Regions from separate parts of the Rhizobium fabae genome, predicted to be linked through region 3. Evidence: predicted binding sites of a transcription regulator. Region 3 holds the regulator's gene; each other region holds the start of a gene.
The links. The regulator LexA, encoded in region 3, represses DNA repair genes until DNA is damaged. The targets are predictions, from matches to a motif close to TGTTCNNNNTGTGTTCNG.
Positions count from the first base shown of each region.

Region 1: the regulator LexA is predicted to act here: its motif matches at 1,154-1,171, upstream of uvrA (excinuclease ABC subunit UvrA).
Region 2: the regulator LexA is predicted to act here: its motif matches at 930-947, upstream of EFB14_RS01440 (ribonuclease T2 family protein).
Region 4: the regulator LexA is predicted to act here: its motif matches at 901-918, upstream of EFB14_RS33600 (ImuA family protein).

Region 1 covers NZ_ML133646.1:334,740-336,939, forward strand. Annotated here, with positions in the region: gene EFB14_RS04740 (MarC family protein) at 1-381, shown strand, start outside; gene EFB14_RS04745 (single-stranded DNA-binding protein) at 495-1,010, opposite strand; gene uvrA (excinuclease ABC subunit UvrA) at 1,293-2,200, shown strand, end outside.
Region 2 covers NZ_ML133645.1:279,285-281,484, forward strand. Annotated here, with positions in the region: gene ettA (energy-dependent translational throttle protein EttA) at 1-78, opposite strand, end outside; gene EFB14_RS01440 (ribonuclease T2 family protein) at 177-917, opposite strand; gene EFB14_RS01445 (alpha/beta fold hydrolase) at 1,075-2,004, shown strand; gene EFB14_RS01450 (DMT family transporter) at 2,022-2,200, shown strand, end outside.
Region 3 covers NZ_ML133646.1:453,229-455,428, forward strand. Annotated here, with positions in the region: gene EFB14_RS05315 (alpha/beta fold hydrolase) at 1-453, shown strand, start outside; gene lexA (transcriptional repressor LexA) at 803-1,522, shown strand; gene EFB14_RS05325 (ComEC/Rec2 family competence protein) at 1,503-2,200, opposite strand, start outside.
Region 4 covers NZ_ML133661.1:113,741-115,940, forward strand. Annotated here, with positions in the region: gene EFB14_RS28640 (HpcH/HpaI aldolase/citrate lyase family protein) at 1-118, shown strand, start outside; gene EFB14_RS28645 (DUF1737 domain-containing protein) at 118-324, shown strand; gene EFB14_RS28650 (metallopeptidase family protein) at 339-776, opposite strand; gene EFB14_RS33600 (ImuA family protein) at 938-1,894, shown strand; gene EFB14_RS28655 (Y-family DNA polymerase) at 1,935-2,200, shown strand, end outside.

The DNA of each region.
Region 1 (2,200 bases), 120 kb from region 3:
ATGGTGTTCGAAAGGCGGCAGGAACGCAAAGAGAAGGCCACCGAAGCGGCCGTCACCAAGGATCATATCGAGAATATCGCCGTCTTCCCCCTCGCCCTGCCGCTGATCGCAGGCCCGGGCGCGATCTCGGCGACGATCCTGCTTGCCGGCACGCTGGCGACATCTGTCGGAAAGGCGCAGTTGATCGGCGTCATTGCCGCCAATCTGTTGCTGACCTTTCTTATGCTGCTCATCGCCGAAAGGCTGGACCGTTTCCTCGGCGTCACGGGCCGTGCCATCCTGACGCGGCTTCTCGGCGTCATCCTCGCCGCGCTCGCCGTGCAATTCGTCGTCGACGGCGCGAAAGCGGCGCTCAATCTGATCAGCGCGACGCCGCACTGAAACAGCAGCAAGATCGGGATCCACCCCGATCGACATCATGATCAAAGAAAAAGAGCATGATGTCGTCCAAGACATCATGCTCTCAGGTCTTTCAAGCCACCAAAAGTACTCGATCAGAACGGGATGTCGTCGTCGAGATCCCGCGAAAAGTTGCCGCCACCGCCGCGGCTCGGCGACGAGGAAGGAGCCGGCGCGCCGTAATCGTCGCCATAATCGTTGCCACCGGCGCCACTGCCGCGACCGCCGCCGAAGCCGGAGCTTGCACCGCCGCCTTCGCCGCGACCGTCGAGCATCGTCAGCGTCGAGCTGAAGCCCTGCAGCACGACTTCGGTGCTGTAGCGGTCCTGGCCCTGCTGATCCTGCCATTTGCGGGTCTGCAGTTGGCCTTCGATATAGAGCTTGGCGCCCTTCTTTACATATTGTTCAACGACCTTGCAGAGGCCCTCGTTAAAGACGACGACGGTGTGCCATTCAGTCTTCTCGCGGCGCTCGCCGGAATTTCGGTCGCGCCAGGTTTCCGAGGTCGCAATACGAAGATTGGCGATCGGCCGGCCATCCTGAGTGCGGCGGATTTCGGGGTCTGCGCCCACGTTTCCGACCAGAATTACCTTGTTCACGCTACCAGCCATGCTTTTCACCCTGCCTGCCGCCCTGCCCGGCGGCGTTAATCGATCAGCGCACCTTAAACCAAAGAGGACCGCCGATGCGCGTAAGCGGTCTTTAATCCACATGTTTATCCCATCAGAAGGCCGCATGCATTCATCAGGAATTTTGTTCTTTATTTGTTCTAATTTATCCGTATGATCCTGTCAACAGAATCGAAAACCTTCAGCCTTGTGGATATTCAGCCTCGACTCGCCGGTCGGCATCACTAAATAAGGGCTGTTATCCAGAAAACCAAAGCAGAGACGATGAGCGAACTGAAGACGATCTCCATCCGCGGCGCGCGCGAGCACAATCTGAAGAGCATCGATCTCGATCTGCCGCGCAACAAGCTGATCGTCATGACCGGTCTTTCCGGCTCGGGCAAATCCTCGCTCGCCTTCGACACGATCTATGCCGAGGGCCAGCGGCGCTATGTCGAGAGCCTGTCGGCCTATGCCCGGCAGTTCCTCGAAATGATGCAGAAGCCCGATGTCGACCAGATCGACGGGCTGTCGCCGGCGATTTCGATCGAGCAGAAGACCACTTCGCGCAATCCGCGCTCGACGGTCGGCACAGTCACCGAGATCTACGACTACATGCGCCTGCTTTTTGCCCGTGTCGGCGTTCCCTATTCGCCGGCAACGGGCCTGCCGATCGAGAGCCAGACCGTCAGCCAGATGGTCGACCGCATCCTCGCTTTCGGTGAAGGCACCCGTCTTTATATCCTCGCGCCGCTCGTGCGGGGGCGCAAGGGCGAATACAAAAAGGAACTGGCGGAGCTCATGAAGAAGGGCTTCCAACGCGTCAAGGTCGACGGCCAGTTCTATGAGATTGCCGAGGCGCCAACGCTCGACAAGAAATACAAGCATGACATCGACGTGGTGGTCGACCGCATCGTCGTGCGCTCCGATGTCTCGGCACGCCTGGCCGACAGCCTGGAAACCTGCCTGAAGCTCGCCGACGGGCTGGCGGTCGCCGAATTCGCCGACAAACCGTTGCCGCCGGAGGAGACCTCGGCCGGCGGCTCTGCCAACAAGTCGCTGAACGAGACGCATGAACGCGTGTTGTTTTCGGAGAAATTCGCCTGCCCGGTCTCGGGCTTCACCATTCCGGAGATCGAGCCCAGGCTCTTCTCCTTCAACAATCCCTTCGGCGCCTGCCCGACCTGCGACGG
Region 2 (2,200 bases), on a different contig from region 3:
GTGGATATTCTCCAGGATCTTCTTGTTGCCATAGGCCTTGTTGAGGCCGGACATGTGATAAATGAACTGACGTGCCATACTGCGCTGCTCCGGGCGGGAAACTTCGATCGTGCCGCTATGTAGGCGAAACAGCGCCTGCGAGCAACGCCGAAACCCGGTTTACTCAGGATTTCCGGTCAGAAACCCGCAGCATCGACGACGCCTTCATCGCAGCCGAAAGAGGTTTTTCCCGCCCCCTGGATCAGATCGGCGAGCACGGCACTTTTCGCAGACGCCGTTCCTGCATCCTCAGAAAGCCCGATCGTCAGCTCGCTGATCACCCTGACGCTACCGGCCCGCCGGCAGCTCATCTTGACGCGGTCGCCGGCGCCCGGCCCGAAGCTCTTGTCGAAAGCCGCCTTGATCGCATCGGCCTTGACTGATTTGCCGATATTGGAGGCGAAGAGATCGCGCACGGCCGACGCGTTGAGCGCCTCGACGAGATGCATGCCGACGCCGAAATAATCCTCCGCGCTCATCTTCGTGCAAGTGCCGTGCTTCACCCATTCATGCCGCTCCAGGCCGGACTGCGTGCCGGGCATCGCCTTTGCGAGCGCCGACTTTGCCTCCGCCGAGAGCGTGACTTCCGGCAATTCGTTCCACTTGCCGTCCTTATCGGCGGCCTTCTGCTCGGCGCTGACGCCGCAATAATCCTGCTTCATCGGCCAGAGCCCATGCAGCGAGAAGTTCGTGGCGTCGGAACGCTCACCGGTCTGGCTGGCGCATTCGGCCTTCTTCTGGTTCGTCTGGCAGAAGGCGGGCTGCCAGCTCGCCGCCAGAATGAAGCGGGTGCGCCCGCCACCCTCCTGCGCCGTGGCGGCGCCGGCAAGAACCATCGACAAGGCGAACGCCAAGGTACGCAACTGCATGCTGCTCATTTCAACCCCCAAAAGAACAATACGGGAACAAATAAGCATGAAGATCGAAAGCCCGCAACCCTGAATCGCAACAGCATCGCAAATTGTTATCGGATAAATCAAACGCCTCTGTTGCATTTGCCCGGCGATCTGGTCTGTTGCCGCAAGGAGGACCTGCATGTTTTCTGAAACGCGAAGGCTCGCGGTGCCGGAGGCGTCGCTCGCCTATCATCATGCCGAGGCTGCCGGCCCGGCGCGCGGCATCCTGTTGATATCGCACGGGCTCGCCGAACATTCCAAACGTTACCGCGCCTTTGCCGAGACGATGGCAGCACGCGGCTATCACGTCTATGCCCATGATCACCGCGGCCACGGCGAGACGACGGCGCCCGACGCGCCGATCGGCCGTTTTGCCCGGCGCGGCGGCGTCGAAAAGGTGATCGGCGACGTCATCGCCATGCGCGCCCATGCCGCTTCCCGCCACCCCGGCCTGCCGGTCATCCTCTTCGGCCATTCGATGGGCGGCCTCATCGCTCTCAACGCGGCGGTCACGGCCCCGGCCGATTTCGATGCCATCGCCGTCTGGAATTCGAATTTCGCCGTCGGCCTTGCCGGCCGCGCCGCCCAGGCGATCCTCCTTGCCGAGCGCATGCTGAAAGGCTCCGACGTGCCGAGCGGCCTGCTGCCGAAGCTCACCTTCGGCACCTGGGGCAGATCCGTTCCCGGCCACCGCACCGAATTCGACTGGCTGTCGCGCATTCCCGGAGAGGTCGACAAATATGTCGCCGATCCGCTTTGCGGTTTCGATGCCTCCGTCTCCCTCTGGCTCGATCTCTTCGAGATGACCTTCCGCGCGCCGCAGAAGGTCCATCTCGACCGGCTGGCGCGGGACATGCCGATCCATCTGGTCGGCGGCGGAGAAGATCCAGCAACGGAGCGTGGAAAAGCCATCCTCTGGCTGTCAAACCATTTGAAAGGCCAAGGCTTCTCTCGTATCAGCACCTTGATATATCAGGATATGCGGCACGAAACGCTGAACGAGATCGGCGCGGATGCGGCGACCGCGGCCTTTGCGGACTGGTGCGCCAGGGCCGTCGCAAGAGCCTGAGCCACAGGGATTCCATCATGAGCAGCACCTCCTCCCGCACAGTTTCGTCCGCCTCCGAAGTGACGACCGGGCTTGCGCTGATGTTTCTATCGGTGATGGTCTCGCCGCTCATCGATATCTTCTCCAAGCTTGCCGTCGTCACCATTCCATCCGCCGAGGTCACCGCCGCCCGCTTCGCCATCCAGGCGCTCTGCAT
Region 3 (2,200 bases):
GTCGCACTGGTCACGATTTCCGGCACGGTGCGCCCGGCCTTTCCGCAGCGCGATCCAGTCACGGACGGAATCCTTGGGCTTTGCGATCCGATCGATCCCGGCGATCCATTTTTCGATCTCTGGCACGCCTGCCCGCATCCAGTCGATCCAAGTTTCCTCGCCCCGATCAGCCGTGAGGCAGCAGCCATTTCGGCAGAGATCTGGCATGGTATTCTGGCCTGTTTTTCCACACTCGATCTGACGGAGGCCGCGGCACAGGTCAGAATGCCCGTGCTTTGCATCGGTGGTAGCGAGGATGCGCTGTTCGACGCGGGTCACCGGCTGGCGCTCGAAGATGCGCTCTCGAAAGCACAATCGGTCCTGATGGAAGGATTTGGACATAACCCGCACTGGGAGGATCCCGAAAAGGTCTCGGTGGTTCTCCGCGATTTCTTTCACGTCGCTTTTGCCTGAAAAGCTTCCTCTCTGAGAATGCGCGGCTTGAGCAATCAAGTGGGATCGTCCCGGAAGGTTCAGCAGGCGATATTCCAGTCCGCTTCCTATCCTTCACGAACCGAAATATGCTCGACCGCAAAGGTGTGTCATCGCCAAACTTTGCTAGGCAGGCCGCCATGCAACTATCAGTTGCCAAAGAATGACGCATTACCTGACTACATTCTCGAATAATTCTGAATTGCCGTCTCGTCGCCATTCCAAAGCAATTTTTTGCCTCCTGTTTTACGGAAATTTAGCTACTTGCGGAACACATATGGAACATATAGTGTCTGTTCTGGATTTGTTTCAATCACGGGGTCTGACGTCGATGCTCACGCGCAAACAACAGGAGCTTCTCCTTTTCATTCATGAGCGCATGAAGGAATCCGGCGTTCCTCCGTCTTTCGACGAAATGAAGGATGCCCTGGATCTCGCCTCCAAATCCGGCATCCACCGCCTGATCACGGCGCTCGAAGAACGAGGTTTCATTCGCCGCCTACCGAACCGGGCCCGCGCGCTCGAGGTCATCAAGCTTCCGGAGGCCTATAGCCCCAGCATCCAGCCTCGGCGCGGCTTTTCGCCGAGCGTCATCGAGGGCAGTCTCGGCAAACCCCAGCCGGTCGCCCCTCCCGCTTCCGTGAAGCCCGTCGCCGAAAACGGCAACTCGATCTCCGTACCGGTCATGGGTCGAATCGCCGCCGGCGTTCCGATCTCGGCGATCCAGAACAACACGCACGACATCACCGTTCCGGCCGACATGCTCGGTTCCGGCGAACATTATGCGCTGGAGGTCAAGGGCGATTCGATGATCGATGCCGGCATCTTCGATGGCGACACCGTGATCATCCGCAACGGCAGCACCGCCAGTCCCGGCGACATCGTCGTTGCCCTCGTCGATGACGAGGAAGCGACGCTGAAGCGCTTCCGCCGCAAGGGCGCCTCGATCGCGCTGGAAGCGGCCAACCCGGCATACGAGACCCGTATCTTCGGGCCGGATCGCGTCAAGGTTCAGGGCAAACTCGTCGGGCTCATTCGCCGCTATCATTGAGATCAGCTTTGCCGGAATCTGCAAAGCTGTCGCTGCGCCAATCATAGGCGCGGTGGCGCATCCAAGGTCGCAGCAATGTGTCGAATGCCGTTGCAACCTCGATCCCCCTTTCGGTAAAGCGAAGCTCGACCGCCCCTGTCTTGCGCAGCGTCTCGCCCGTAAAGAGCAGCGCGCCGGAACGGCAGCGGTCAAAGCGCAAGCGGACCGGTGTGACGACGATATCAGCTGTATCACAAGCCGGTCCGAGATAGGCGACATTGTCGATGACAGTCAGTGTCTTTCCATTATCAAGTAGGGTGGTGCACCAGGCGGCCTTCAGGCAGGAAAAGTGTGACGGTGGGTTGGTGGCGATCGCCTGTCTCATCGCCTCTCGGGCGTCATTCTGCTGATCCGGCGAGAGTTGCAGCCTTTTGCCTTGAGGCGCAGCAGGCGCGTTGCTCATCCCAACCATCACCGGCTGGCGGTGTTCTTCGATGGCAAGCGCGCGTTTCCATTGTTCGAAGATAAAAGCTGGTGGCTTCGTGCGGTTCGAAGCCATCGTCTCGCCATCGACGATAGCGACCAGACCGCCGTCTTCGGCAATGGTGACGTTGGGGGCCGCCTCTGACGGCAGCATCACGACAGCCAGCGTGGAAATCGCGACGATTGCCGTTCCAATGTGCCGCAGGCGGGTTTTGA
Region 4 (2,200 bases), on a different contig from region 3:
TGCCAAAGGTCGCAACGTCATCAATGCGAACGGGCGGATGATCGAGCGGCTGCATCTTGTCCAGGCCGAAGCTCTGGTTCATAAAGCTCGCCTGATTTCTGCAAGAAAGCCCGCCTGATGAAACTCTACCGCTTCCTGACCGGTCCCGACGATGCTTCCTTCTGCCATAAGGTCACCGCTGCCCTCAACAAGGGCTGGTCGCTGGAAGGCTCGCCGACCTATGCCTTCAATGCCGCAACCGGCGCGATGCAATGCGGCCAGGCCGTCATCAAGCATGTCGAGGGCAAGGATTACGATCCTGAGATGAAGCTCTCCGAGCAGTAGGGCGCGCTGCGCTTCTAGCGCTCGGCAGCTTCCTCGGCGCTGGCCTCGATCCGCTCCATGTCATCGTCGCTCAGCCCGAAATGGTGGCCGATCTCGTGGATCAGGACATGGGTGATGATATCGCCGAGCGTCTCGTCGTTTTCGGCCCAGTAATCAAGAATGGGACGCCGGTAGAGGCGGATGCGGTTCGGCATCTCGCCGGTTTCCACCGTGAAGCGTTCGGAAATGCCCCTGCCCTCGAAAAGGCCGAGCAGGTCGAAAGGGGTTTCCAGCGCCATGTCCTCGAAAACGTCGTCGTCGGGGAAATCTTCGATCTCGATCGTCAGATTGGTCGTCAGCTGGCGGAATTCATCCGGCAGATGGCTGTAGGCCTCCATGGCCAGCGACTCGAAAGTGCTGATCGTTGGCGCATGGCGGTCCCGCCAATCGTCGCTCTGGTCTATGCGGGCCATGAATATTCCTTCCTTTGCGGGCCCATATAGAACCTTTATCGCCGATTTTCGAGTGCGGAATCAGGGGCAGGAATAAATTCATAGAAAATGGCCGTTGACTCTTCATAAGCTCTCTGGAATCTATAAGAACATAACAGGAACAAGACGGATCGGAGAACGCCATGGCGCAGCACGCCCTGGCGCGCGAGCGGCTTTTTGCGCTCCGCGAAACCATCGCCAGACTGGAAGGAAAGCCGGCGCCGGCGCTTGCGGCAGCGGAGCGGGAAGCCCTGGCATCGGGGAAGGCTACGCGGCAGGCCACGGCGCAGAATGACCGTGGGTTTCGCCTGCCGTTCGGCGTGGTACCGCTCGACGAGGCGATGGAAGGCGGCCTGCCGCTCGATGCGATCATCGAATTCCGTTCGGCTTTGTCTCGCGATGCAGGCGCGGCAAGCGGGCTGGCAATGGCTGTTGCCGCGCGGCTGCAGAAACAAGAAGCGGATGCCGGCAGGCTTCTGCCGCTCCTCTGGATCGGCGATGCAGTCGGCGCGCTGGAGGCCGGCCGTCCCTATGCCCCCGGGCTTCGGGATTTTGGGCTGAGCCCGGAGCGGTTTCTTCATGCGGCGCCGCGCAAGCTGGATGAAGCGCTCTGGCTGGCGGAGGCGGCGGTGGAAAGCGCTGCCTTCTCAGCCGTTATCTTCGAAGTGCGGGGCAACCCTGCGCATTTCGGCCTGACCGAAAGCCGCAGGCTCAGTCTCAGGGCACATGCTTCCCGTCGTCCGCTCTTTCTTGTCCGTCAGGCCGGAGAGGAGGAGGCAAGCAGTGCGGCCTTCCGCCTGCATGTCGAACCGGCACCATCCGGTCTGCGGCCATTGCCGGATGGATCGAAGCTTTCCGGCAGCATCGGCAATCCGATTTTCCGTCTCACGTTGGAGAAGAGCCGCAATCCGGCCCCGCTCTCCTTTCTCCTGGAGTGGAATCCCCATGAACGCGAATTTCTCCCTGTCATCGAACCAAACCTCGTTCGCCCTCCAGGCGAACAGTCAGCGCATTCTGGCGCTCAGCTTCCCGCATCTGCCGACGGATCGTATCGCTCGCCGGCGATGGGGGCTCTCCTGGCGTTCGAAAGGGCGTCCTGAGGCGCCGCCCATCGTCTGTTCCGGCAAGCTCAACAATGCCATGCGACTGACGGCACTGGACGAGTTGGCCGAGAGGCTGGGGTTGAAGAAGGAGCAGGGCGTTGCCGAAGCGCGCGCCATGTACCCGACGCTCGAGGTCGTGGAAGAGGACCCGGCCGCCGACCGTCGGCTGCTGGAGGCAATTGCCGACTGGTGCGACCGTTATACGCCGCTCGTGGCGTTCGACGGCAAGGACGGCCTGTTTCTCGACATTACCGGCTGTGCTCATCTCTTCGGTGGTGAAAAGGCGCTTCTCAAGGATGTCCT